2 linked regions of the Roseimicrobium gellanilyticum genome follow. Each later gene encodes a partner of the first gene's protein in a complex. Links are inferred from orthologs where the notes say so. Each region holds a gene or a part of one and is shown on either strand. Other genes may lie near its edges. The genes, in order: carA and carB.

Region 1 (8,578 bases):
GCATGCGGGTCAGTGTGTGGATGGGAGTGACGACGCGCTGGGTGTTGCTGCCGAGCGGGATGTCCGCGGGGAGCAGCACGTCGGCATTGCACAGGGCGCAGGCGCGCTGGAGGGTGTTCTCCAGTTCACGCACGTTGCCGGGCCAGTCATAGGCTTCGAGGAGGGCGAGGGCGTCCTCGGAGAAACGCATCTGAGGGGTGCGCTTGCGGGCAGCCATGCGCTGCAGGAAGAACTCGGCAAGGATACGCACATCCTCGCGACGCTCACGGAGTGGCGGGATGTGGATGCGCACTACATTCAGGCGGTAGAAAAGGTCTTCGCGGAATTTGCCCTCGGTCACTTCCTTTTCGAGGTCCTTGTTCGTGGCGGCGAGCACGCGGACATCCGTCTTCAGGGTGGTGTTGCCACCCACACGGCTGAGCTCCCCTTCTTGCAGCACGCGGAGCAGCTTGCTCTGCACGGTCAGGGGCATGTCGCCAATTTCATCCAGGAAGAGGGTGCCACCGTCGCACTGTTCAAAGCGGCCCATGCGCTGGGCCACGGCACCGGTGAAGGCGCCTTTCTCGTGGCCGAAGAGCTCGCTCTCCAGCAGGTTGTCCGGGATGGCCGTCACGTTGATGGCCACAAACTCCTTCTGCGTGCGCGGGCTGAACTTGTGAATGGCGCGGGCGACGAGTTCCTTGCCGCAACCGCTCTCACCGGTGATCATCACGGCAGCGTCACTGCGGGACACACGGCCGATGAGCTTGAAGACCTCCTGCATGGCACCGCTGCGGCCAATGATGGTCTCCTGGATGCTCTCCGCCGAAACGGGCGAGGCGCTGGCCAGCGTGGTGCGACGGGCCTCCACGGTACGGAGGGCGCTCTCCACGATGGAACGGAGGTCATACGGCATCTGTTCCTTCCGCAGGAAGTCATAGGCGCCGAGACGCATGGATTCGATCACCGCGCTGGTGCCAGCCAGACCACTAAATAAAAGGACCATGGCGTTCGGGTCCTGTTGGCGGAGGCGCTTGAGCAGCTCGATGCCGCTCATCTGGGGCAGCCTGGCCTCGGTCAGCACGAGGTCGGCGCGTTGCTTCATGTAGGCCGCCAGCGCATCCTCGGCGCGTTCGAAGGTCTCAATAGTCACGTCCGGAGCCTTCAGGTGGGTGGCGGCCCAACCCGAAAAATCCGTCTCCGAATCCACGATGATGATTCGCGTGGATGCGGCGCTGGGGTCTTTTTGCTGCATGGGACGGGAACTGTTTCACATATTCCCCCCGATGCAAAGGACAAGCTGGCCCTTAAAGCTCCAAACTGCGCACAAGAATAGGAGACGTCTCAGGCAGGCCAGAGCCAGGCGATGAGGCCAGCGCCTAATATAGAGACGCCAAAGACCCCGGCTACCCACCCGGCCAGGGCCCGGCTCCCGATGGTGGCGACCATGGCTCCCTTGAAGATCAGGTTCGCCACCCCTCCCGTGAGGATGACACGCCAGCCCGTGCCGGGGTCAAGGTGGTTGCCATGCACCAGATTGGCTGTGGAGAGGGTGATGGCGTCCATATCCGTCAGGCCCGAGATGGCTGCCACAGTGAAGAGGCCACCTTGGCCAAAGTTGTGCCGGGCCACGGCCACTCCCAGCAGCACGAGGGCGTACAGCAGACCAAACATTACCGCCCCCTTGATCTCGGAAGGAGGCTCACTTTGAGGAGGTTTCACGATTTCCTTTCGCGAAAGCATCCAGCAGACGAAACTGACCACGGCCATCCACGCCATCATGGCGAGGAAGGGGTAAATCATCGACTGGCCCACCTTCGGGGCCACCATGAGGATTTCCACCACGACGCGGCCGAAGACGACCGTGGAGGCAATCATGATGACCATGGCCAGTAAGGGAGGGCTGGCCTTGGTGTCCTTGCTCTGGCGGGAGAGGCTGGCCGTGGTGGCGGTGCTGGAAATCAGCCCCCCGAGAAGACCGGAGACCAGCAGGCCGCGATTGGGACCGATGAACTTTCCCACCAGATAGGCCACCAGGCTCAGACCCACGATGAGCACCACCATGAGCCAAATTTTGAACGGGTTAAAGACGCCGTAGTACCCGTAGTCCTCGTTCGGCAGCACGGGGAGGATGACCAGCCCGATGAGCACGAGGCGGGCAATGGCCTTCAACTCCGCTGCGCCGATGCGTCTCACCACGCCATGCATGGCGTCCTTGCTCTGCAGCAGCACCATCACCACGCCAGCCGTCACGGTCGCCGCCACCGGATGGCCCAGCATGGGCATCATGCCAGTGAGAAACATCACCAGCATGGCAAACTCTGTGGTCAGCCCCATGTCTGCAGTGGAGGTGCCCTTCTTGAGAGCAGGGAGATTGCCGATCAGGATCAGCATGGCGAGGCAGAGCAGGGAGGCTGCGATGACCCACCCTCCGTAAGTACTGGCGACCAGGGCGGAGAGTGCCCCGGAGAGGGTGACCAAGGCAAAGGTGCGAATGCCGGCCACCCGGTCCTTCACCCACTCCCGCTCCAGACCCACCAGCAGACCCAGCCCGAGGGCGGTGCCCAGCGCCCCGAAGATTTCGCTGGCAGGCATCTCGGTCGCTTCAGTCATCGTTTGTACAGTAGAATAGGGAATCCGGGTGTCGTGTGGCAATCTTTCGTTCGGTGTTGCACCACCCCCCCATTTCGAGTAAGTCAGGCACCCCACATGAAAGCCCTCCTCGCACTGGAAGACGGACGTCACTTTGAAGGTATCGCCTTTGGCGCGACCGCCACGCGCACTGGAGAGATCTGCTTCAATACCTCGATGACTGGCTATCAGGAAGTCCTGACGGATCCCTCCTACCGCGGCCAGATTGTGACGATGACCTACCCGCTCATCGGGAACTATGGGATCAACCCGCTCGACCTTGAGAGCAATGCTCCCCACGTGCGCGGCTTTGTGGTGGAGGAACTGTGTGAAGTGCCCAGCAACTGGCGCAGCACCCAGTCGCTCGACGGCTGGCTGAAGGAGTGGGACATCCCCGGTATCCAGGGCATCGACACCCGCGCGCTCACCAAGCACCTGCGGACCCGTGGCGCCATGCGCTCGGTCATCACCAGCCAGGCCTCCAGTGTGGAAGAAGCGGTGGAGCTTGCCCGCGCCAGCGCGCCCATGGCCGGCAGCGATTTCGTGAAGGAAGTCACCACCGTGGATCCCTACCTCTGGGATGATGAAAGCAGCCGCCGCTGGGACATCCCGAATCCGAGCCAGGGTACCACGGGTGGCGCGGAAGGTGTCTTCCATCAGCTCCCCGAAGCGAAGCATCGTATCGTGGCCTACGATTTCGGCATCAAGCGCAACATTCTGCGCCGCCTGCGTCAGGAGGGCTTCGCCGTGGAGGTGGTGCCCAGCACGACCAGCGCGGAAGAAGTGCTGAAGCGCAAGCCGGATGGTGTCTTCCTGAGCAATGGCCCGGGGGATCCGGCGGCGCTGGGGTACATCCATGAGCAGGTGCGCAAGCTCACGCCGCACCAGCCCATTTTCGCCATCTGCCTCGGCCACCAGCTTCTGGGCCACGCGTTTGGCGGCACCACCTACAAGCTCAAGTTCGGCCATCGCGGCGGCAACCAGCCGGTGAAGGACCTGCGCAGTGGCAAGGTGTCCATCACCAGCCAGAACCATGGCTTTGCCGTGGACGCGGACACGCTTCCCTCCAATGTGGAAGTGACCCACATCAATCTGAACGACAACACGGTCGAAGGCCTGCGTCACAAGGACTACCCGGTATTCAGCGTGCAGTACCATCCTGAAGCCGCTCCGGGACCGAATGATGCGAGCTACTTCTTCCGTGAGTTTGCGCAGTTGATTGACGAGCAGAAGAAGTAAAATCGTAGAAGGCTTCTCCAGAAGCCTTGCTGTTGGATTGGGAATGGAGTAATCTTGACCATGGAAACTCTCCATGATGGTCTGCCGAAGAATGATGCTGTGCGTGTAGTCGGACGCCTCGAGAGTTTGGGCAGCCAGACAGAGCGGTTCGATTGTCTCCAGAGACAGGCCATGCTTTTGCGTGGCGCACCGGTCTATCCCAAGGGAGTCTTTAAATTCAAAACATACGAGGAGGCAGATGCATGGATGGGACAGATTCGCTACGTGAAGCCCCAGGGCAAGACACAGGCGTAGATAGACGTGATGTCACCGATCTCTTCCGTGAGCTGAACAGGAGGGAGGCGCTCTACGTGGTCGTTGGAAGCCACGCCATGCTTCATCATGGGGGTGACCATTTGCTGCCAGAACTCAAGCTCTTGATTGATGGCGATACTGAGAACCAGCGGAAAGTGCTGGATGCGCTTGAGACATTACCGGACAAGGCGGCGCGTGAGTTGCGTGACGCGGACTTGCGGGAGTATGTAGAGGTACGTGTGGCGGATAGTATGGTAGTCGACTTGGCGACGAGCCTGTGTGGCATCACCTATGCGGACGCGACCTCGCAGATCGAATGGGACGAAGCAGACGGTGTCCGCATCCCCTATGCCTCCTTGATCCTGCTTTGGAAGACCAAGCAAAACCATCTAGAAGAAGATGAGCCGGATCGCATCTCTCTTCGGGAGAAGTTGAAAGGCATCCTTCCAGAGGAAGAACTGCATTCCTCGCCGGTCACAGAAGGGACGTCGGAAGGATTCCTCGGCCAGATTTGGCGGAAGATTTTCTAGGCGTTCACGAGCCGCCTGACAATTCACGTGCCAGCTTCGCCGCCCTGTGCCACTAATGGGCCCATGGCAATCGTCGTGCAAAAATATGGCGGCAGCAGCGTGGCGGATGCGGACAAGATCCGCGCTGTGGCGCAGCGGGTGATGGAGACCCAGAAGGCGGGGCATCAGGTGACGGTGGTGGTCTCCGCCATGGGAGACACCACGGATGATCTGCTCACCCTCGCGAAAAAGGTGGCGACGAACCCAGAACGCCGTGAGCTGGACATGCTTCTCTCCGTGGGGGAGCGCATCTCCATGGCACTGCTGTCCATGGCGATTCGTGAGCTGGGCGGGGATGCTATCAGCTTCACCGGCAGCCAGGCGGGGATCGTCACCAATGATCGTCACATCGATGCGCGCATCATCGAGGTGCGACCCTTCCGCGTGCAGGATGAGCTTTCGCGTGGGAAGATTGTGATCATCGCCGGATATCAGGGTGTATCCTACCGTAAGGAGATCACCACGCTGGGACGCGGTGGCAGTGACACCACCGCCGTGGCCATGGCGGCGGCGTTGGATGCGGAGTGGTGTGAGATTTGTTCGGATGTGGATGGCGTGTATTCTGCGGACCCACGCGTGGTACCCGCAGCGAAACGCATCCCCACCATGGCGTATGAGGAGATGCAGGAGATGGCCGAGGCGGGTGCGAAGGTGTTGAATGCGCAGGCCGTGGAATTCGCCAAGGAGCGCGGCATCGCTATCTACGCTCGTGCCACCAAGCAGGCGCCTCCCGGTGCGGAAGAGCCGACGGACAGCACCGTCGTGCGGAAGTTCGGCCCCAATGTGCCCGGGCGTGTCGTGGGCGTGGCCAGCGAGAAGGACCTCTTCCTCCTGAATGCCACCAGTGGTGCGGATGCCGTGCTGGAGTTGTTGGATGAATTGTCCGTGGTCGGCAAGCAACTGCACGTGGCCACCTCGGGTGATGGCGCCAACAGCCTCGCCATGGTCATTTCCCGCGAGAACCTGCATGATGAAGCGCGACTGCGTGCGAAGTTGCAGGAGAAGTTCGGCGACACCGTGAAGCTGGAAGACGGCATCGGCGCGGTGAGCGTGGTGGGTACTGGCATTACCACGAACTACAAAAATCTCCGTGCTGGCTCCGCAGCCCTGGCCACGCATGGCGTGCTGGGCATTTCCACCTCACGCTTCCGCATCACCTGGCTGGTGCCACTGGCGGGTGTGGATGATGCGGTGCGGAGATTGCATGCGACGTTTCTCGAGGCGGAGGGAGAGGTGGTGCCGTAGAAGCCTGCGCGTCTGGCCGGCCGCCTCTGGACAATACCCCATTGCGAAGTTCGCTAATTTGTCCCATCTTCTGACATGGTTACCCTGAGCGAACTTGAGGCGCAAGCCATGCAGCTGCCGCAGGATCAGCGAGCTGCTTTGGCGGCGCACTTGCTGGATTCGCTTCCCGCGGTCCTTCATGATGATGATGAAGGTGTTGCAGAAGCTCTGAGACGGGATGCGGAGCTGGATCGTGATCCCTCCGTGGGTATGACATTGGAACAGTTCAAAGCGGCATTTGGGCGTTGATGGAGCCGCGGGTCGTTTTTCACAGGCTCGTCCAGCGTGATATGGACGGCATCCTTCGTTATTACATTGAAGAAGCGGGGGAGTCCGTGGCGGATCGTTTCTTTGGAGCATTCCTTGCTCTAGCGGACAAGGCTGTGGAGAACCCCAAGAGATTCCATCCCATATCCGGCCAGTTACGCCGGGCAAATGTGCCCGGGTTCCCTTATCACTTTCTGTACCGCGAAACGTAGTTTGGGATCCGCATCCTGGTGCTTCGCCATGATCGACGACACCCTTCGTTTGGATTAAAGAGACAATAGCTGGTGCGTAAAACTGTGGAGAAGGGGCTTGCTTTCGAAAGCCGAAAATCGTGCGATCTGGCTGGCATCTGCGGCGTTTCCCATCGCAAGATGACCACCATGAAACTGCGCCTCCTTGTCTCCGCGCTGCTGCTTCTGCCTGCACTCGCGACGGCAGCCGACAAGAAACCCAACGTCCTTTTCATCGCGGTGGACGACCTGAAGCCGACCATCGGCTGTTATGGGGACACGCACGCGAAGACGCCGAATATCGACCGCATCGCGGCGAAGGGGACGGTGTTCACGCGGGCGTATTGCATGCAGGCGGTGTGCTCGCCGTCGCGCAATGGCGTGTTGACCGGGCTGCGCCCCGAGACGCTGCAGATCTATGACCTTGGCACGAATTTCCGGAAACGTGCGCCGGAGGTGGTAACCCTGCCGCAGTACTTCAAGCAGCAGGGCTGGCAAAGCCATGGGCTGGGAAAAATATTCCACGTGGGCCATGGCAACACTGAAGATGCCGCCTCTTGGAGCGTGCCGCATTTCCAGGCGAAGAGCATTGGTTATGCGTTGGAGGAGAACAAGCGGACGCTGACTCGTGAGGAGGCGCTCTTCGACAACAAGCCTGCGGGCAAGCTCCCAAAGGGCGCGGCTTACGAATCCGCGGATGTGCCGGATGATGCCTATGGCGATGGCAAGATCGCGCTGGAAGCGGTGAAGCGGTTGCGCGGCTTCAAGGATAGTGGGGAATCCTTCTTCCTTGCGGTGGGTTTTGTGAAGCCTCACCTGCCTTTCTGTGCGCCCAAGAAATACTGGGACATGTATGATCCCAAGACATTGCCACAACCAGAACGCAGCGAGCCACCAGTCGGTGCTCCTTCGTATGCGCCCACCGCGTGGGGTGAACTGCGACAGTACCTCGGCATTCCCGAGAAAGGAGCGCTCCCACCAGAACTCACGCGCACGCTGATTCATGGATACTATGCGGCCACGAGCTACATGGACGCGCAGCTTGGGCTTGTGCTGGATGAGCTGGAGAAGCTGGGCCTCGCTGACAAGACCATCATCGTCTTCTGGGGCGACCATGGCTGGCATCTCGGAGACCATGGCATGTGGTGCAAGCACTCGAACTACGAGCAGGCCACCAATGCGCCGCTGCTCTTCTCCGCTCCCGGAAAGCAGGGTGGCCAGAAGTCGAGCGCCGTGGTGGAGTTCAATGATATCTATCCCACGCTCTGCGATCTGGCTGGCATCGCGAAGCCTTCGCATCTTCAGGGTGCAAGCCTCGTGCCGCTGCTCGATGATCCCAAGGGTTCCGTGAAGCCTGCGGCCTTCCAGGTGTATCCGCGTGGTTCGCAGGAAGCCGGTCCGCTGCTTGGTCAGGCCATGCGCACGGAACGCTGGCGCTATGTGGAGTGGCAGAAGGCGGACAAGAGCATCGCGGATCGTGAGCTCTATGACATGCAGAACGACCCAGGCGAGACGGAGAATCTCGCAGGCAAGTCCGAACACGCGGCTACTGTATCCGAGCTCTCCGCAATGATGGCGAAGCGTTTGGGCGAGGCCCCACCTGCCGGATTGAAGCTGTTGGATCGTAGCAAGCCCCAGGCAAATGCAGCCGCATCAGCCAAGAAGCCAAAGCAGGATCGCAATGCCATGTTCAACAAACGAGACAAGGACAAAGACGGCAAGCTCACGAAGGAAGAGTTTCTCAAGGACCAGCCTGATCCCGATGAAGCACCGAAGCGTTGGATCAAGTTCGACAAGAACAACGACGGCATGCTGAGCCGTGAGGAGTTTGTGGGACAGTAGAACAATCCGAACATCGCTTGGCTGAGTGCGTGTCTTCGTAGTCAGTGTGCTGAACAGGGGCGGTGAATTTGGACTGCTGGAGCTTGCTCCAGCTTTCGGGAGCAGAGCTTGCTCTGCGTGAAGCTACCCATGGCGCCGAACATATGGGAGGATAGCTGCGTCACGTCTGGCTTCACGGCAGCAAGCTGCCTGCGGAAAGCTGGAGCAAGCTCCAGCACTCCAAGTGACTTGCTCGATATGCGA
Region 2 (9,468 bases), on another replicon or contig:
TGCCGAGTGAGGCCTGCATGCGGGCGATGGGTGAGCACAGCTCGTGGGCGATGTCTCCGAGGAAACGCTTTTGCCCTTTTGCATGACCGTCCAATCGCTCGGCCATCTGTTGCACGGAGCGGCCGAGATCGCCGAGTTCATCGAGACGGTTTGCGTCCGGAACCGCTACCTCGAAGTCACCTTCCGCGACTCGGCCGGTCGTTCTGCGCAGGCGCTGGATGCTGCGGGTAAAACCAAGTGCAAGGGGCACCCAAATCAGGGCTGAGAGCACCAGAACCCCAATGCCCGCGTAGAACCAGGGCTTGGGGTCCAAGAAAACGCCGCCGGCAGTAAGTGTGTCTGACCGCACCACGAGGAGCGCCGGCAGGTAACCACGCTCAGCAGCCACCGCAGGCACACGAATCACAGCCCAATAGCCCGGTGGTGAACTGGTGTGCGCCATCACGGTGGGGTACCGTGCCATGGAGGGGTCCATGGGCGGTGGACTACGCCGTTCATCCTCGCGCTCTCGCGGCGGTGGTGGAGGTGGGCGCCCGCCGGAACTTCCGAAAATGTCATCCAAGGGATCAAGCCCTAGAGATGGTGGCGGGGGCGGTGCCGGGCGTGGGCCATTCCCCTCTCCCCGACGGCGCAGGTGGGGGGTCAGCTTTTCCCTCACCATGTCCAGAACGGTGGGAGGAAGAGTGTTGTGCACTCCCGTGACGTACTCGATTTCCGAATCGAACAGGGAGAAATCAATCCCCAGGGCCTGGCTGTGCCCGTGCAGGAGGCTTTCCCACTGCGAGGACGGTTGTTCACGCAGTTCCGCGGCAACACGCACAGCCATGGCCTGCATGCGCGGCTCCATGACGCCCTGCATGAGCTCGCTGGATACTCCACCGAACTGCGAGCGGAAGACAATCCAGAAGCCCAACGCGATCAGCGCGACATTCGCCAGGAAGCCGGCCAGCAGCTTCACGGGAATGGGAAACCGGACTCGCATGGGGTCCATCATGATTCATCTGCGGTCAGGTTGCACCTCTTCTCTGTGGCGAGAATCTCCACCACCAGATGACATTGGCAGGCTCATGCGCGCTGGTACCGGGCTCCGTCCTCTCCCATCCAAGAGCCGCCGCCGGAGAGGGCATCGAGTTGATTGGTCTGCCCAAACACCTCCACTTGATGCTGCAGGTAGAACCAGCCGGGGATGGGCTCCGGCACAGGGTCCGGTGCCACGCCCTTCACGATGAACCGTGCGAGGGCCGCAGGAAAATTTGCCCCGAATCCCGTGGGGAAACCCACCCACGAGGGGAACCGGGGAGCCATCTTGATGAGGAAGTGCCGGTGCACCGTCTCGTCCATGATGGTGACGACCTCGAACGGCCCGCGCCAGCGGAGCTCACGAACCAGACGCTCACAAACCTCGCGCAGAGAATCATCCCTCACTGTGATTCCGCCGACATTCTTGCCCAAGCCGTGCATGCTGGGCCGGCGGATGGCACACAGTCCGAACAAGCCACCCTCTCCATCGCCGATGCCCATGGCGTGATGCTCCGTACCTGAGATCACCTCCTGTAGCAGCACCGGCGCGCCCCACTGTGCAAAGAGAAGGGACACCGCACCGGCCAGCTCAGCCTCATTCTCCACCAGATGGGTGTCGTGGTGCGCGCCCTTGACGAGGATGGGATACCGCATCTCCCGCCCCAACAACAGGGCACGGCTGACGGTGTACACGGCATGTGTCCGGGGCGTAGAAACCCCCGCCACGGAGGCGAGTTCTGAAAGCTGCTCCCGCGTGCGACGCAGGTAGGTGGCCTTGTCCGGAAGGGAAGTGCGGATGCCTCGCGCTTGCAGTTCCTCAGCAAGATCCACCATGAGCTCCATCTCGGAGTCCAGGGTAGGGATGAGAACCTCAAAAGGCGTGCGAGCACGGACCTCGTCGATCCTCTTCAGAAATGCCTCCGCACCTTCCGAGGGAAAGGGAATGGTGTATACCGCGTCCGGGCCATTCTTTGCATAGATGCCGCTCTCCGTGGCATCGTACGCCATGCCGATGATGAAGGCACCAGGGTGTGCCGCGCGGATGCCGGCCACAATGGCGGCGCCCGGTTGGGGGTTCTCTCCTCGACTCAGTCCAGTGACAGCGATTCGCATCTTGCCACCACAGAATCATCCGTATGTAAACGGCGGATGAATCGCTAGCCGGAGAATTGTGAAGGGAATGTAAAGGTCTCCCCTGACCCTAGACCAGTCTCTCGGTCACATCCCCACGCTTCAGTTCAGGCGGCACGTGGCCCACAAAGCGCGGCTTCAGGCCGATGCTCTCGAACAGCTCATTCACCTGTCTCAGGGTGATTCTGCTCGGGTCGTCGATTTCGAAGTACACCATGTCATGGGAGGCATCCACCTTGTAGCGGGCGGCCAGCAGGTCCATCTGATGGCCCAAGTGCATGATTCTCTCCTCCTCGCGGAGGCCGGGAGCATAAACGAGCAGTTCAGTCATGGCGGGAGCGGGCTGTGCGTGTATTTACTTTTGCAGTCTAGTAGGTTCGCCGTCAGCTTGTCCAGTCTGTTGAGCGTGGGATTTTTACGCTTCTTCACCAAGTTGGCGGACTCGCTTCGCCTTCATTTGGTAAAGCAATCCTAATGAACGGGTCACGACTGGCCTGGGCCGGTCTGTGGCGGGTGAAAGGAATCGGACTGGGGCCAGATTTCAGGAAGCGGGCAATGTCACCTTTCTCCCGCTTGCCACAGCCGCCATGCCATGCGAGGGAAGACGCCATTTTGCCCGCGTAACGCCTCATGCCCAAAGACACCTCGATTCACAAGATTCTGCTCATCGGCTCCGGTCCCATCGTCATCGGTCAGGGGTGCGAGTTTGACTATTCCGGGGTGCAGGCATGCAAGGCCCTCCGTGAAGAAGGCTATGAGGTCGTGCTGGTGAACTCCAATCCGGCCACCATCATGACGGACCCGGAGTTCGCGCACCGCACGTACATCGAGCCCATCACGCCGGAGATCGTCGAGAAGATCATCATCAAGGAGAAGCCAGACGCACTGCTGCCAACCCTGGGTGGCCAAACCGCGCTGAACACGGCGATGTCCCTGCACCGCGCGGGCATCCTGGAGAAGCACAACGTGCGCATGATCGGCGCAAAGGCGGATGCGATTGAAAAGGGCGAAGATCGCCTGCTTTTCAAGAACGCGATGCTCAAGATTGGCTTGGACCTGCCGCAGTCCGGCGTTGCCCACACCATGGAAGAAGCGAACGTCATCTCCGAGGAGATCGCTGCCTTCCTGGGTCGTCCGAGCCCGTACCCGCTCATCATCCGTCCTGCTTACACCCTCGGTGGGACCGGTGGTGGTATCGCGTACAACCGCGAAGAATTTGAGACCATTGTGGCGCGCGGCCTGGATCTCTCGCCCGTGACGGAAGTGCTCATTGAAGAGTCGCTGCTGGGCTGGAAGGAATTCGAAATGGAGGTCATGCGTGACCGCGCGGACAACTGCGTGATCATCTGCTCGATTGAGAACCTCGACCCCATGGGCGTGCACACCGGTGACTCCATCACCGTCGCCCCCATCCAGACCCTCACGGATCGTGAGTACCAGATCATGCGTGATGCCTCCTTCGCGTGCATCCGCGAGATTGGCGTGGAGACGGGTGGATCGAACATCCAGTTCGCCGTGGAGCCCAAGACGGGCCGCATGATCGTAATTGAGATGAATCCACGCGTGAGCCGCAGTTCCGCGCTGGCCTCGAAGGCGACAGGATTCCCCATTGCAAAGATCGCCGCAAAGCTCGCGGTGGGTTATACGCTGGATGAGCTGAAGAACGACATCACGCGCGAGACGCCGGCGTCTTTCGAGCCGACTATCGACTACGTGGTCACCAAGGTGCCGCGGTTTACGTTTGAAAAGTTCCCCGGCGCGGATGCCACGCTCACCACGCAGATGAAGTCCGTGGGTGAGGCCATGGCCATCGGTCGTACGTTCAAGGAGTCCCTGCAGAAGGCACTGCGCAGCCTGGAGATCAAACGCTTCGGCCTCATCGGCGATGGCGCGGATGTGGTGGTGGATGATGAGACACTCACCACCAAGCTCAGCGTGCCGAATGCTGAGCGTATCTTCTTCCTCGGCCAGGCCTTTGCGAAGGGCTGGAGCGTGGAGAAGGTGTTTGAGCTGACGAAGATTGATCCGTGGTTCTTGAGGCAGATTGAGGAGTTGGTGAATTCCCAGGCCTCGCTGAATAGCCACACCGGCGACATCGGGAGTGTGCGCGAGTTGCCGAAGGACTTGGGCAACATTTGCAACGAGGAGTATCGCAGCGAGAGCGCAGCCACCTTACGCAAAATCAAGAAACAAGGTTTCTCTGACATCCAGATAGCCCGGGCTTGGGATACGACTCCGGGCAAGGTTCGTGACGCGAGAAAGGAAACTCGTTGCACCCCCACCTATCGTCTCGTCGATACCTGCGCCGCAGAATTCGAAGCGTACACGCCCTATTACTACTCCACCTATGGCGTGGAAGATGAGGTGCGCGATAGCGACAAGAAGAAGGTCATCATCCTGGGTGGTGGACCGAACCGCATTGGCCAGGGTATTGAGTTCGACTACTGTTGTGTGCATGCCTCCTTCGCGCTGCGCGAGATGGGCATTGAGACCATCATGGTGAACTCGAATCCGGAGACGGTCTCCACGGACTACGACACCAGCGACAAGCTCTACTTCGAGCCGCTCACGCTGGAAGATGTGCTGAACATCTACGAGAGCGAGAACAAGGATGACCAGGTGCTTGGTGTGATTGTGCAGTTCGGCGGACAGACGCCGCTGAACCTTGCGAAGGGTCTTGAGGAAAACGGCGTACGCATCATCGGCACCTCGCCCAAGAGCATCGAACTCGCAGAAGACCGCAAGCTCTTCGCTGCGCTGCTGGATGAACTCGAACTCGCCCAGGCTCCGAGCGGCACCGCGACCTCCACGGAGGAAGCGCTGGCCATCACCGCCCGCATTGGTTATCCCAGCCTCGTGCGCCCCAGCTTCGTGCTTGGTGGTCGTGCAATGCAGATCGTGTACTCGGATGCCGAGCTCACGCACTACATGCAGAACGCGGTGGATGCCACCCCCGACCGCCCGGTGCTGGTGGACCGCTTCCTGGAAGATGCGACCGAAGTGGACGTGGACTGCATCAGCGACGGCGAGACCACGGTGGTGGGCGCCATCATGGAGCACATCGAAGAAGCGGGCATCCACTCCGGCGACAGCGCCTGTGTGATTCCTCCCTTCTCGCTCAGCGAGGAGATGCAGGGGCGCATTCGTGACGCGGCCAAGAAGCTGGCCAAGGCGCTCAATGTGCGCGGCCTCATGAACATGCAGCTCGCGGTGAAGGGTGACGATCTCTACGTCATCGAAGTGAACCCACGTGCCAGCCGCACGGCTCCCTTCGTGAGCAAGGCGATCGGCGTGCCGCTTCCGAAGCTTGCCGCGAAGATCATGGCAGGAAAGACGCTGAAGGAACTGGGCTTCACCTCCGAAGTCACACCTCCGCACTACAGCGTGAAGGAGGCGGTGTTCCCCTTCAGCAAATTCACGGGCGTGGACATCGCGCTCGGACCGGAAATGAAGAGCACCGGCGAGGTCATGGGCATCGACTCCGACCTCGGCATGGCCTTCGCCAAGAGCCAGATGGCCGCCGGCGGCGCGCTGCCCAAGGGTGGCAACATCTTCATCAGCGTGAAGGAAAGCGACAAAGCCGTGGTCCCGCGCATCGCGAAGGGATACTCCGACCTCGGCTTCAACATCTACGCCACGCCTGGCACCGCCGCGGTGATCGAAGGCGCGGGCATCCCCGTGAACAAGCTGCCCAAGCTTGCCAGCGGCCAGCGTCCGAACGTCATCGACCTGATGAAGAACAAGGAGATGCACTTCATCATCAACACGCCCTCCGGCAAGAACCCGCGTGCCGATGAAGTGAAGATCCGCACGGCGGCCATGCAGAACCGCATTCCCATCATGACCACCATGCGTGGGGCCGATGCGGCGCTGAAGGGCATCAAGTCACTTCAGGCGAATGAAGTGCAGGTCCAGGCGCTCCAGGAGTATCACCAGTAAGCCAGCACCAGGCTGGCTTGCAGCGTGAGAATTCGCAGGTAACCCACAGGCTCGTTTAAATCGCAGCTGGCATCAATTGCCTCGACAGCCTGCTTGTGCTCCGTGTATGGGGAATCCCCTCATCCACCACGCCACACCATGCGCTACCGCACCAAGCTCTCCATCGCCCTTGTGGGGGTGACGGCGCTTTCGTGCGGGCTGCTTTTATGGCTGGTGTATCACGGTGCGAGTGATCTGCTGTTCAAGCAAGTGCAGGGGAGAGTGCTGGCCATCGCGTCCACGGGTGCGCTGAATTTTCCAGTGGAGGAACACGAGCGTCTGAGGTCCCGCGCAGATGAGACCAGCGCGGACTACCTGAAAGTGGAGAAGCATCTGCGTGCCGTCCGTGACACCAACCAGGACCCGGACATGAGGGTCATCTTCGTGTACACGATGCGTCCTTCGATCAAGGAGCCCGGGGGCTGGGATTACATCGCGGATGGGGAGGAGCAGGGCAGCAAGGACAAGTCACATATCGGCGACCCCGTCACGTTCCAAGGCATCGCGGGCACTGAGTTGATACTGGACAAGGCCAAGGCGAACCCAGATTACACCATGGACGAGTTCGGCGTCTGGCTGACGGCCAGCGTGCCGTTGCGGGATGCCTCAGGCAAGTCGGTGGGGCTCATGGCCGTGGACGTGGCCGCGGATTCCGTGCGCGCGGAGATGCGACGCATGCTGTTCATCACGATGGGTGCCGTGGCCATTGCCAGTGTGCTTTCGCTGCTGGCCTCCCTCAAGCTGGCAAAGTGGGCCAGTTCCCCGCTGACGCTGGTCAAGGCCACGCTCAACGAGATCAGCTCCGGCAATCTGGAGGCACGGATCAACCTCGATCGCGATGACGAGTTTGGCGAGGTGGGTCGCGCCGTGAACCGGATGGCCCTCTCGCTTCAAGAACGCGCGGCGCTGAAAGGTACGCTCTCCCGCTCAGTGCCCGGCCATGTGGCGGAGCGCCTGGCCTCCGCGCGGGATCTTCCCGCCCTCACCGGAAAGCGGCAACGCATCACGGTGATGTTTTGCGACATCCACAATTTCACGCGCCTTTCTGCCACGCTGGAGCCAGAGAAGGTGTTCGGATTCCTGAACGAATTCTTCGAGGAAATGATCGAGGCCATTTTTCAGCATCATGGCAGCCTCGACAAGATGCTGGGCGATGGACTCATGGCGCTCTTCGGCGCTCCGGAAGAAGATCCACATCATGCGGTGAACGCTCTGGAGGCGGCGATGGACATGCAGGCGCGTCTCTCCAAAATCCAGCAGAAGTGGATTCCAGGTCCGTCCCGGAACTTTTCCATCGGCATCGGTCTGCATACGGGTGACGCCCTGGTGGGCAATCTCGGTTCCAAAGAACGCATGGAGTACACGGCCATTGGTGAAACCGTGCGAATCGCCGCGCGGCTGGAGGCGGCCACTGAGGAGAACCGGTGTGCCATCCTTCTCAGCCGTGACACCGCCAGCGAAATTCCAGTTCGCATCCCCCTGCGCCAGGTGAACGTGCTCACCGTGCGGGGACTGATGCAGTCCATGGCGGTCTTCACCCCGCAACCCACCGAACCGGCCAAGTCATGATCCATGAGCGAGGAGCGCCACGCCACCTGCCGCATCTGCTCGCAACTCAGCGCCCATCAGTCCGGGTGCCAGACGCATGGGCGGCGGGAGGAGGACACCTTTCTGCCGAAGATCGCTGAGGAGCTGAACCATGTACGCACCATCCGTCCGGACCGTGCAAGCTCGCCGGAACTGAAGCGCTGCCCGGTATGCGGGACGCACTACCTCTTCCAGGATACGTATGAGTACTTCGCCACCGGAAGCGAGGACACGCAGACGCTGACGCGGCTGAGCGACGAGGAAGTGGCGAAGCTATAGCCGCTCTCCACCTCACGATTGATCCTACGCCATCCAAGGGTAACGAGTGCGTATGCGCCTCACTCTTCCCAAATGGTTCGACCTCCACACCCACTTCCGTCAGGGGCCCGCGGTGGCGGCCTACGTGAAGGCGCACAAGGACATGGGCTGTGCGGGGGCGCTGGCGATGCCGAATACCCAGCCGCCGGTCTCCAGAGTCTCAGGCGCGGCGCAGGGTGATGGATGGTCCATCGATAGCTACACCACGGACCTCCGGGCGGCAGGAGCAGATGCCTTTGAGCAACTCATTGTGCCTCTATATCTGACACGCCAGACCACGGCAGAGATGATTCGCGAAGGTGCTGCCTCTGGCGCGCTACGGGCCTGCAAGTACTACCCTCCGCACGGCACCACGAATGCGGAGCACGGGATGCCGATGGATGAGCTCATCGGCAGCGATGTCTTCAAAGCCATGGAAGACGCAGGTGTGGTGCTGTGCATCCATGGGGAGCAGCATGCACTGAGTGGGCCCGAGTACATCGATGCCCAGCAGAATGCGGAGACTCGCTTCTACAGTGAACGGATGCCTCGTCTTGTGGAGGCGCATCCGCGGTTGCGGATCGTGTGCGAACACATCACCACGCGCACCGCGGCGGAGTTTGTGGCGAGTGCGCCCGCACACGTCGGGGCGACCATCACCCCGCAGCATCTGCTCTACACGCTGGGGCATTTGATTCAGGGACTGAAGTACCATCTGTACTGTCTGCCTGTCGTGAAGTTTCAGGACGACCGTGCTGCGCTGCGGAAAGCGGTGACGACCGCCGGACAGGCGAAGTACTTTGCCGGAACGGACAGCGCCCCACACACTACGAAAGCCACTGCGTGTGGTTGTGCAGCGGGTTGCTTCACGGGAGGCTGTGCCCCGCAGCTCTACGCGATGGCCTTTGAAGAAGCTGGGGTGGACCTCGGTGCCACCGAAGGACAGGCTCTCTTCGAACGCTTCCTGTGCCTCAATGGGCCGGCGTTCTATGGGTTCCCGGCTTCCACGCAGCAGTTCCAGATGGAGAAGGCGTCCTCAAAGGTCGAGATGCTGGAGACCGCCGCCGGTCCCGTGACACCTCTCCCTGTGGGCATGGGCATCGAGCTGACGTGGCGCATCGTGGCGTGAGGCAGGCACACGCCGCGACGTCAGACTTTCAGGCCTTCTTCTTAGCTCCGAACAGTTTCTGGCCCAAGGCGTACACGATGCATCCTACCAGCAACAAGGGCAACAGCATCGCCAGCCCTCCGCAGAAAACGCTGAACTTCCAGTTGGCGACCACGAACATTTTCAATTCGGTAGCCTGGGAGTCCTTCAGGAAGGTGTTGGACTTCTCCAGCACGGAATCGAGGTTGAAGGGCGTCACCGGCACCGGAGCCTCCTGGCTTTCTCCCTTGATGACGAGGAAGCCCTGATCCTCAGACGTGATCTTCTCGTTTCGGCCACTGCGCCGC

What was found.
Region 2: the proteins of carA (region 1) and carB are in contact, whole or in part, in a solved structure (PDB 1KEE), measured with the Escherichia coli proteins. The link is inferred for Roseimicrobium gellanilyticum from one-to-one orthologs.

The regions. Positions count from the first base shown.
Region 1 is NZ_QNRR01000005.1:256,910-265,487, forward strand. The notes cover bases 1,825-4,768. They hold carA (glutamine-hydrolyzing carbamoyl-phosphate synthase small subunit), read left to right. Parts: upstream 1,825-2,688; coding sequence 2,689-3,849; downstream 3,850-4,768. Other genes in these bases: DES53_RS15910 (MgtC/SapB family protein), read right to left, coding at 1,825-2,592; DES53_RS15920 (hypothetical protein), read left to right, coding at 3,910-4,143; DES53_RS15925 (hypothetical protein), read left to right, coding at 4,221-4,673; DES53_RS15930 (aspartate kinase), read left to right, coding at 4,737-4,768. Outside these bases: DES53_RS15905 (sigma-54-dependent transcriptional regulator), read right to left, coding at 1-1,234; more of DES53_RS15910, read right to left, coding at 1,324-1,824; more of DES53_RS15930, read left to right, coding at 4,769-5,957; DES53_RS15935 (addiction module protein), read left to right, coding at 6,033-6,245; DES53_RS15945 (sulfatase-like hydrolase/transferase), read left to right, coding at 6,644-8,335. UniProt on the Escherichia coli protein: Small subunit of the glutamine-dependent carbamoyl phosphate synthetase (CPSase).
Region 2 is NZ_QNRR01000006.1:427,595-437,062, forward strand. Bases 2,457-6,290 are described here. They hold carB (carbamoyl-phosphate synthase large subunit), read left to right. Parts: upstream 2,457-2,781; coding sequence 2,782-6,090; downstream 6,091-6,290. Other genes in these bases: DES53_RS18570 (hypothetical protein), read right to left, coding at 2,457-2,482; DES53_RS18580 (adenylate/guanylate cyclase domain-containing protein), read left to right, coding at 6,229-6,290. Also shown: DES53_RS18560 (sensor histidine kinase), read right to left, coding at 1-958; DES53_RS18565 (ATP-grasp domain-containing protein), read right to left, coding at 1,066-2,133; more of DES53_RS18570, read right to left, coding at 2,222-2,456; more of DES53_RS18580, read left to right, coding at 6,291-7,698; DES53_RS18585 (hypothetical protein), read left to right, coding at 7,702-7,995; DES53_RS18590 (amidohydrolase family protein), read left to right, coding at 8,048-9,142; DES53_RS18595 (hypothetical protein), read right to left, coding at 9,171-9,468. UniProt on the Escherichia coli protein: Large subunit of the glutamine-dependent carbamoyl phosphate synthetase (CPSase).